One region of the Metabacillus sp. cB07 genome, then DNA from elsewhere that is predicted to be linked to it. Evidence: riboswitches for the same ligand, from Rfam matches in the RefSeq annotation. Region 1 holds a riboswitch; the other holds the start of a gene.

Region 1 (4,394 bases):
TGCTTGATCAAGAAGGGAAATATGTCACGACGCTGACAGAGGGAGATCTGCTCTGGAAGCTGAAAAATACCCCAAACCTGAATTTTCATAACACAGAAAACATCCGGCTGACGGAAATTCCTTATCACCGCAAAAACGAGCCCATTTCCATTCAGGCTGAGATGGAACATATTATTACAAGGGCCATGGAACAGAATTTTGTGCCAGTGACTGATGACAAAGGAATCTTCATTGGAATCATAAGAAGGAGAGAAATCATTGAGTATTGTGCAAGCCAGATGTTTGCTCCGGCAGCAAATTAAAAGGGCTGCATAATGGATGCAGCCCTTTTTGGTTAAGCAGAGGCAGATTCTTCTTTTTTCATGTACTTTACAAGGAATGGATAGATCACAAAGCCTGCAAGGAAAAGGCCGACACCTAAAGCAAATGTTTTAAGGTCTGCTGTTCCGGTGACGATAACCCAGACAGAATAAATACAGGCTATGGACGCGATGATCCCGTCTTTTACACGCGAACCCTTTACCAGATCATACGTTTCTCCTTTAGCAATCAGCTTCAGGAAGAAGATGGAGGATACTAGGTACGGGAAAAGATAAGCAAGTGTAGCTGACGTTGTCAGGAACGTATAAGCTTCGCTGATGGTTCCTGAAATCGTTGAGAAAATGAAAATCTGCGACATCAAATTTGTTATCAGCAGGGCATTTAAGGGACTGCCTTTTTTATTGGTCTTTGCAAAGAATGCCGGGAAGATGCCTGATTTCGCGGCCTGATACGGCACTTCAGAAGAAAGCAGAATCCAGCCGATGGTGGAACCGAACAGAGACACAACGGCGAGCAGAGCCATCGCATTCGCTCCTGCATCTCCTAAAATAACGGAGAGCACATCGACGAATGGTTTGTCGGAGGTCTGCAGCTGTTCATGCGGAAGAACGGCCATGGTTATAAGTGTGATAATCATATAGATGAAAACAGCAATGATTAAGCCGGTAATAGTCGCTTTTTTCACATCTTTTTGTGAAGATGCACGACCTGAAAGAATAACGGCCGATTCAATGCCGACAAACGCCCATAAAGTTGAGATCGCGGCGAACTGAATTTGACTTGTCAGTCCGAGTGTACTGCCGCTGTCTGTTTCAACCGGGAAATAGAATTCGCCGAAAGAGGCAGATTCGAGTGCAAATAATCCGGCAATGATAAACAGCATAAATCCAATGACTTTAGAAGCGGTAGCAGCAAAATTAAGCTTCCCTGCACCCGTCATGTTTGTGACAAGAATGGAATGAGTACCCCAAAGCAGGATGGTACACACAGCAAACGTTACTGCTCTCCCAAGCTGAACGTCCTGTGAACCTATCGTAAAAAGAACCGATTTGTCAGACATAATCGGAAAAAAGGAAGATAAATAGCCGGCAAAGCTGGTGATAATGGCGACATTGCTGATCCAGTTCGCGACCCAGTATCCCCAGACCATACTGAAGCCTGCGACATTTCCTTTTTTAGGCGAATCAAAAAGTGCTTTCGCATAGCTTTGAGGACCGGCCGTCAAATCCGGTCTGCGGATAGAAAGATTGCCGAAAACAAGAGCAATCATCAGTACGCCGAATCCAGTGACAAGCCAGGCGCTCGTTACACCGAGAGGACTTGCCGTTTGTGCAAGTGTACTCGGAAGCATGAAAATACCCGATCCGACCATATTTCCTACAACAAAGGCTGTTAACAGCCAAAAACCCCATTTTTTCTGTTTCAAAATGTGAAACCTCCTATGGAACACATACCTTATTTTCAGTCTGTGTCATTCTTGATAGAAACAAACAAAAAGACGCACGGAAAAGTCCGTGCGCCAGAATACGCAAAAACTCACCATCATCTCCAGATAGCACTCCGCAGAAAAATCTGCGGCAGTCCGGCACCTGTTCGATGCCGTCCCAGCGTATAACAGTGTGGCTGTTATACACTTCGGCGCGAAGGCCTTTCGTCATGCGTTCATCAGCCCCACCGGCCTCATGCATGCTACTCTTCCAATCGCGCAACCTCTACCTCACTGAGATGTCGTGAGGATTTTTAATGTTATTTTAATAGCATTAATTTAGCAGGGGGATATAAATTTGTCAACGAGATATCCCATTTAGCAATATTTGCATGATATCTTGAAATAATTGTCACCAAAACTTCACTTTGCAATGTACACAGGAATCTACTATAATTTACAAAGATAACGTTTTCTTTCTATTTTTATGAAAATATGACATGGAAGAAGGGTACATGATGAACTTGGGATTCGGCGAAATCATGTTGATTGTGTTTGTGGCACTCCTGCTTTTCGGACCGAAAAAACTTCCGGAGCTGGGCAAAGCTGCAGGCAAAACACTGAGAGAATTCAAGAATGCAACAAAAGGCTTAATGGATGACGATGAGGTAAAATCAGATAAATCTGTAAAGTAAATAAGAACAGCCTGCGGGTTGTTTTTTTTTTGATTTTAAAAAGAGTAAGAATTATACAAAAATTCAAACGGATGTTATATAATAGACCTGTCAGTTTATTTAGTGCAGCGAAATACTTAATAGGGGGTAGAATTATGAAAGCCGCTACATATGCAGAAACATGGGATTTGAATGTGTTTTTCGGAGGAGGCAGCAAGTCTGAAAGTTTTAAGCGCCACTTAGAAGAGCTTGAAAAGGACGTTCCATTATTTAAGGCCGAGGCAGATCAGCTGGATGTGCCAAGCTCAAAAGAGGATCACGTTTACCTTAATGAAATCCTTGATTCATTTCAGGGGATTGCAAAAAGAATTAGACAGGCGGGTGCATTTGTCGGCTGCCTGCAGGCCCAGGATACAGAGGACAAAAACGCTGCTGTTCTGAGAGGGAAAGTAACGCAGCTCAGCTCTCACTTTCAGAATGCACTCGCAAGCCTTGATCAAAAGCTTGTAAAAGTGGAGGATAGAATCTGGGAAGAGCTTATTCTGACGGAAAGTCTGGCTGACCTCAGCTATGTGCTAACTGAACGCAGAAACAAAGCGAAGAATAAACTGCCGATGGAGCAGGAAACGCTGATCAATGCTCTTTCTGTTGATGGATATCATGCGTGGGGACAGTTTTATGACACTCTCGTCTCAACGGTGAAAATTCCATTCAGAGAAAATGGAGAAGTAAAAGAACTTTCCGTTGGCCAGGCGGCCAATAAATTCTCAAGCGGGGACCGTGAAGTACGCAAGGCTGTTTTTGAAGAGTGGGAAAAAGCATGGGGAAGCAAAGCTGATTTATTTGCACAAACGCTGAATCATCTTGCGGGCTTCAGGCTGAATGTCTACGAAAAGCGCGGCTGGAACGACGTGCTCAGCGAGCCCCTTGAAATCAACCGGATGAAGCGGGAGACGCTTGATGTCATGTGGAAAGTTATCTCTGAAAACAAGCAGTCTCTAGTGAAGTATTTAAAAAGAAAAGCAGAGCTTCTCGGGGTGGAGAAACTCAGCTGGTATGATCTTGATGCGCCGATCGGCGGCAAAGAGTCGAAGGTTTCCTACCAGGAGGGAGCTGAGTTTATTCTAGATCAGTTCTCAAACTTCGGAGAGGAGCTTACCTCTTTTACGAAAAAAGCCTTTGAGGACCGCTGGATCGAAGCGGAAGACAGACAGGGAAAGGCGCCGGGCGGATTTTGCACAAGCTTTCCTGAGAGCGACCAGTCCCGCATCTTTATGACGTTCTCAGGCACGCCTTCAAACATTGCGACTCTTGCCCATGAGCTTGGCCATGCGTTTCACCAGCATGCAATGGCAGGCGTTCATCCGCTGAACCGCAGCTATGCGATGAATGTGGCGGAAACGGCTTCGACATTTGCCGAGATGATTGTGGCGGATGCTTCAGTGAAAAAAGCAAAAACGGAAGAAGAGCGCCTTGCCCTGCTTGAAGATAAAGTACAGCGCAGTGTGGCGCTTCTGATGAACATACATGGCCGTTTTATTTTCGAAAATGCGTTTTATGAAGAGCGCAAAAAAGGAATGGTGAGTGCCGAGAGAATCAGCGAGCTGATGGAAGACGCTCAGAAAGAAGCCTATTGTGATTCATTAGGCGAGTATCACCCGCACTTCTGGGCATCAAAGCTCCACTTTCATATTACGGGCGTTCCATTCTATAACTTCCCGTATACATTCGGTTACTTGTTCTCGCTTGGAATCTATGCAAAAGCGCTTGAGGAAGGAGCTGCTTTTGAGCAGAAATACATTGCCTTGCTTAAAGATACAGGCTCGATGCAGGTTGAAGATCTTGCCATGAAGCATCTTGGCGCTGATCTGACAAAAGAGGATTTCTGGAAAGACGCAGTGGCTCTTATAGTTCAGGATGCAGAGGAGTTTCTTGAGGCAGTAAAATAATTATAAGATACTGCACCCTTAAGC
Region 2 (4,394 bases), 500 kb from region 1:
TACAGCGCCGTTGATTCCGCCTTGTGCACAAACGGAATGAGAGCGCTTAACTGGTACTAACGAAAATAAATCTACATGAACGCCGGATTCTGCTGCTTTGATGGTTGCCATCAGGCCTGCCAAACCGCCTCCGACGACAATAATTCTACCTTTACTCATCTGGCCCACTCCCTTTGATTCTAGTACTCATCAAACAAATGCAAAAATAGTGCTGACTCCAACGTAGGACAGTGCAAGGAAAAGTGCGATTGTCACGTAAGTGGAGATCAATTGTGATCTAGGAGTGACTGTAATTCCCCAGCTCACAGCAAATGACCACAGGCCGTTTGCAAAGTGGAAGATTGTTGATACTACACCAACTACGTAAAAAACAATCATGAATGGATTGCTGAAAATAGAGGCCATCATATCAAAATTCACTTCTGCTCCAAAGGCAGCTGCAATTCTTGTTTCCCACACGTGCCATGAAACGAAAATCAGTGTAATAACACCTGAGATTCTCTGAAGCATGAACATCCAGTTGCGGAAGTATCCGAACTTGCTGACGTTGTTTTTCGCTGTAAACGCAATGTAAATTCCGTAGATTGCATGGTATAAAAGCGGGAGGAATATAATAAATGTCTCCAGAACAATTCTAAACGGCAAGCTTTCCATAAAATGTGCAGCATTGTTAAATGCTTCTTCTCCTCTTGTTGCAAAGTTATTTACAACAAGATGCTGAATTAAGAAGACGCCAACCGGAATCACTCCAAGCAAGGAATGAAGTCTTCGGTTCAAATACTCTCTGTTTCCAGCCATCTCAACATAACCCCCTAGTAATCTTAAAATCTTTTTTTTAATGTTTCTCCTATTCCCCGGCAATCTTTTAAAAAAATAAACATTGTATGATAAAATGTGACAAATTTATTGTACTCCTCACGCGGTACAGCGTCAAGAAAACGTGTTCATAAATTTTAATTTTGTGACAAATCTCTTTTTCAAACAATTTTTATTTTCTTAAAATACTAATCTGGCGCTGATCGGTCAGATAATTTACTTTTATTGCATGTGCCTCATGCCGCATCTTGATATATAATAAAAATCAGAAAGAGGGGAAGAATGTGAAAAAAACGAAAGAACAAATTGACACGGCACAGCTCAGAGATATGCAGGTGCCTGCGTTTGCATATGAACTCCTTAGAGAAGTGCTTATTCCTGACATTTTGGGGAACGAGTCCGCTTCCATGATGTACTGGGCAGGCAAGAGCCTTGCGCGGAAGTATCCGGCAGAATCCATCGACGAGCTGATCGCTTTCTTTTCGCTCGCAGGCTTTGGAAACCTTTCACTTGTACATAAGAAAAAAGACGAAATGGAATTTCAGCTGCAAAGCGAACTGATCCAGGCAAGATTTAAAACGATGAAAGAACCTTCGTTCCAGCTTGAAGCAGGTTTCATCGCCCAGCAGGTGCAGCGCATGAACAAGCAGATCACCGAAACATATGAGCATGTTAAAAAACGTGCGGACAAAGTTCACTTTACTGTGAAATGGGACTACAAAGACATGGAGTTTGAAAACGAATAAAGGACGGGTACTCATGATACCCGCCCTTTTTTTATTTTCATCAAAGCTCTCAGTTGGCGCCAAGGACGCCTGCCGGCTGCTCTGAAAGTTCAAATGCGTCGTGCAGCGCTTCTACCGCTTTCACCATATCAGCATGGCCGACTACCGTTGAAACTTTTATTTCTGACGTGCTGACCATTTTCACCTCAATCTGTTCCTTCGCAAGAACATGGAACATTTCCGCGGCAACTCCCGGGTTTGAGACCATTCCGGATCCTACGATCGAGACTTTGGCCAGGCCGTTTTCAAATTCGATCCGTTCAAATCCGAGTTCCTCCTTATACGTTTCAAGAACGTGCACGGTCTCTTCGACCTCACCTGTTTTAACAGAGAATGAAAGAGAAGCAATCTGTGCGTTTGCTGTACTTTGAATAATAATATCCACATTGATTCCGTGGCTTGCGAGTGTTTTGAAAATGGTGGAAAGAGCCATCAATCCGTTTTGCAGCCCGCAAACCGTCACTTTTGACACCTGATCTTCAAATGCAATGCCTCTTACAATTAAATTCTGTTCCATATCTGTTTCCTCCTCAATAAGCGTGCCCCGTTCGGCTTCTGTGCTGGATCTGACTTCAAGCGGTACTCCGTAATTTTTGGCAAATTCAACTGCACGCGGATGCAGGACACCCGCTCCCAGGTTAGCGAGCTCAAGCATTTCATCATAGGAAATTCCCTCAAGCTTTCTTGCCCCTTTTACAAAGCGCGGATCGGTTGTGTAAACACCCGTCACATCTGTATAAATATCGCATTTGTCCGCTTTCAGCGCCGCTGCTAAGGCAACTGCTGTTGTATCGGATCCTCCGCGTCCAAGAGTCGTAATCTCGCTGCCGTCTGCAAAGCCCTGAAATCCGGCAACAACGACGATTTTCCCTTCAGAAAGCCGTTTTTCTATTTTCTCTGTATCAATTCCGGAAATTCTCGCATTTCCATGGACGTGCTCTGTGCTGATGCCGGCCTGCCAGCCTGTATAGGAAACAGCGTCATAGCCTTTCGCCTGCAAAGCCATTGTCAGTAGAGAGATGGTCACTTGCTCTCCTGTTGAAAGCAGCATGTCCATTTCGCGCTTGCTTGGTTTTTGTGTGATTTCAGCTGCAAGTGATACTAAATGATCCGTTGTTTTCCCCATTGCCGATACAACGACAACAACACTGTTGCCCTTTTGGCTTTCTTCAGCTGCACGGTTGGCAGCATTCATGATTTTCTCCGGAGAACCAACTGATGTGCCCCCAAATTTTTGTACAATTAAACCCATATCGCCTCTCGCCTTTCAAGTCTTATTTGATCGTCAGCAAGTAAAAGGGAGAATCCCGGAAAACGCAAAAAAAGCAATGAGATTCTCTATCTCATTGCTTGCATAAACGAATAATGGAACTTCATTCATACAATGAGATAGCGCTCCAAGAAAAACATCTTCTTGACAATCCTGCGTCTCTTAAACGCAAAACCAGCAAAGAGAAGAAATGGCTCTTTCTTTGCTTCGGCGGCGCTCCCCTTTCACGCGTCTTCAAAGGAATCCATTTTCCTCTGACGCGCTACTCTTGAAGTCCGCACCTCTACCGTCATTTAACGAACTAAACGATCTGATTTATGAAATTAGTTAAAATTTTAGCAAACCTTACTGCTTAAAGCAAGAACATTTTATGCTTCTTCTTTTTCCTGCAGTTTTTCATAGATTAATTCTGCGGTATTTGAAGGCATGCCTGCAGCGATAATGTCCTCAATACTTGCCTCTTTCATTTTTTTCACAGACCCGAAATGTTTCAGCAGGACCTTCCTGCGCTTTTCGCCAACGCCGGGTATGTCATCCAGAATCGATTGAAAAGCGGTCTTTCCGCGCGTCTGCCTGTGGAAAGTAATCGCAAACCGGTGAACCTCATCCTGAATGCGCTGGAGGAGATAGAACTCCTGGCTGTTTCGTTCAAGCTCCACAATTTCAGGCGGACTGCCGACCATGAGGTTGGATGTTCTATGTTTGTCGTCCTTTACAAGGCCTGCTACAGGTATGGTCAAGCCAAGCTCATTTTCAAGCACATCCTGAGCTGCTGCAAGGTGGCCTTTTCCCCCGTCAATAATAATCAAGTCAGGAAGCGGTAGTTCTTCTTTCAGGACGCGCGTATATCGTCTGCGGACAACTTCCCGCATCGACTCATAATCATCAGGGCCTTTAACGGTTTTAATTTTATACTTTCTGTATTCCTTTTTAGCAGGCTTCCCGTCAATGAAAACGATCATGGCCGATACCGGATCTGTACCCTGAATGTTTGAATTATCAAAGGCTTCAATTCTTGCAGGCGTATAAATACCCATTTTTTCACCCAGCTGGTCGATCGCTTTTATCGTTCGTTCTTCATCGCGCTCAATCAGCGAGAATTTTTCTTTAAGGGCAATTTTCGCATTTTCATGTGCAAGCAGAACGAGATCCTTTTTCTTTCCCCGCTGAGGCTGCGTCGCAGTGACTCCGAGAAGCTCAGCAGCCATCTCCCGGTCAACGCTGTCCGGAAGCAGTATTTCTTTAGGAAGAATGTGATTGCTCTTTGAGTAAAACTGGCCGAGGAAGGTTAAAAACTCTTCTTCCGGTTCCTGATAAAGCGGGAACATGGCAATATCCCGTTCAATCAGCTTGCCCTGTCTTACAAAAAACACCTGAACGCACATCCACCCCTTGTCGTACGAATAACCGAACACATCGCGGTCGACAAAGTCATTCATCGTCATCTTTTGCTTTTCCATCGTGGCGTCAATATGGGCAATCTGGTCCCGGAATTCCTTCGCACGTTCAAAGTCAAGGTTCTC

The links. Region 1 has a riboswitch for lysine ahead of JOJ89_RS18155 (amino acid permease). Riboswitches for the same ligand answer to the same signal wherever they lie in the genome.
Region 2: another riboswitch for lysine. It lies ahead of JOJ89_RS15660 (aspartate kinase); the one in region 1 lies ahead of JOJ89_RS18155 (amino acid permease).

The regions. Positions count from the first base shown of each region.
Region 1 covers NZ_CP069296.1:3,536,470-3,540,863, reverse strand. The annotation lists gene JOJ89_RS18160 (CBS domain-containing protein) at 1-302, shown strand, start outside; gene JOJ89_RS18155 (amino acid permease) at 335-1,750, opposite strand; lysine riboswitch at 1,867-2,044, opposite strand; gene JOJ89_RS18150 (twin-arginine translocase TatA/TatE family subunit) at 2,266-2,442, shown strand; gene JOJ89_RS18145 (M3 family oligoendopeptidase) at 2,577-4,370, shown strand.
Region 2 covers NZ_CP069296.1:3,039,442-3,043,835, forward strand. The annotation lists gene sdhA (succinate dehydrogenase flavoprotein subunit) at 1-159, opposite strand, end outside; gene JOJ89_RS15650 (succinate dehydrogenase cytochrome b558 subunit) at 190-798, opposite strand; gene JOJ89_RS15655 (YslB family protein) at 1,146-1,562, shown strand; gene JOJ89_RS15660 (aspartate kinase) at 1,612-2,853, opposite strand; lysine riboswitch at 2,984-3,165, opposite strand; gene uvrC (excinuclease ABC subunit UvrC) at 3,240-4,394, opposite strand, start outside.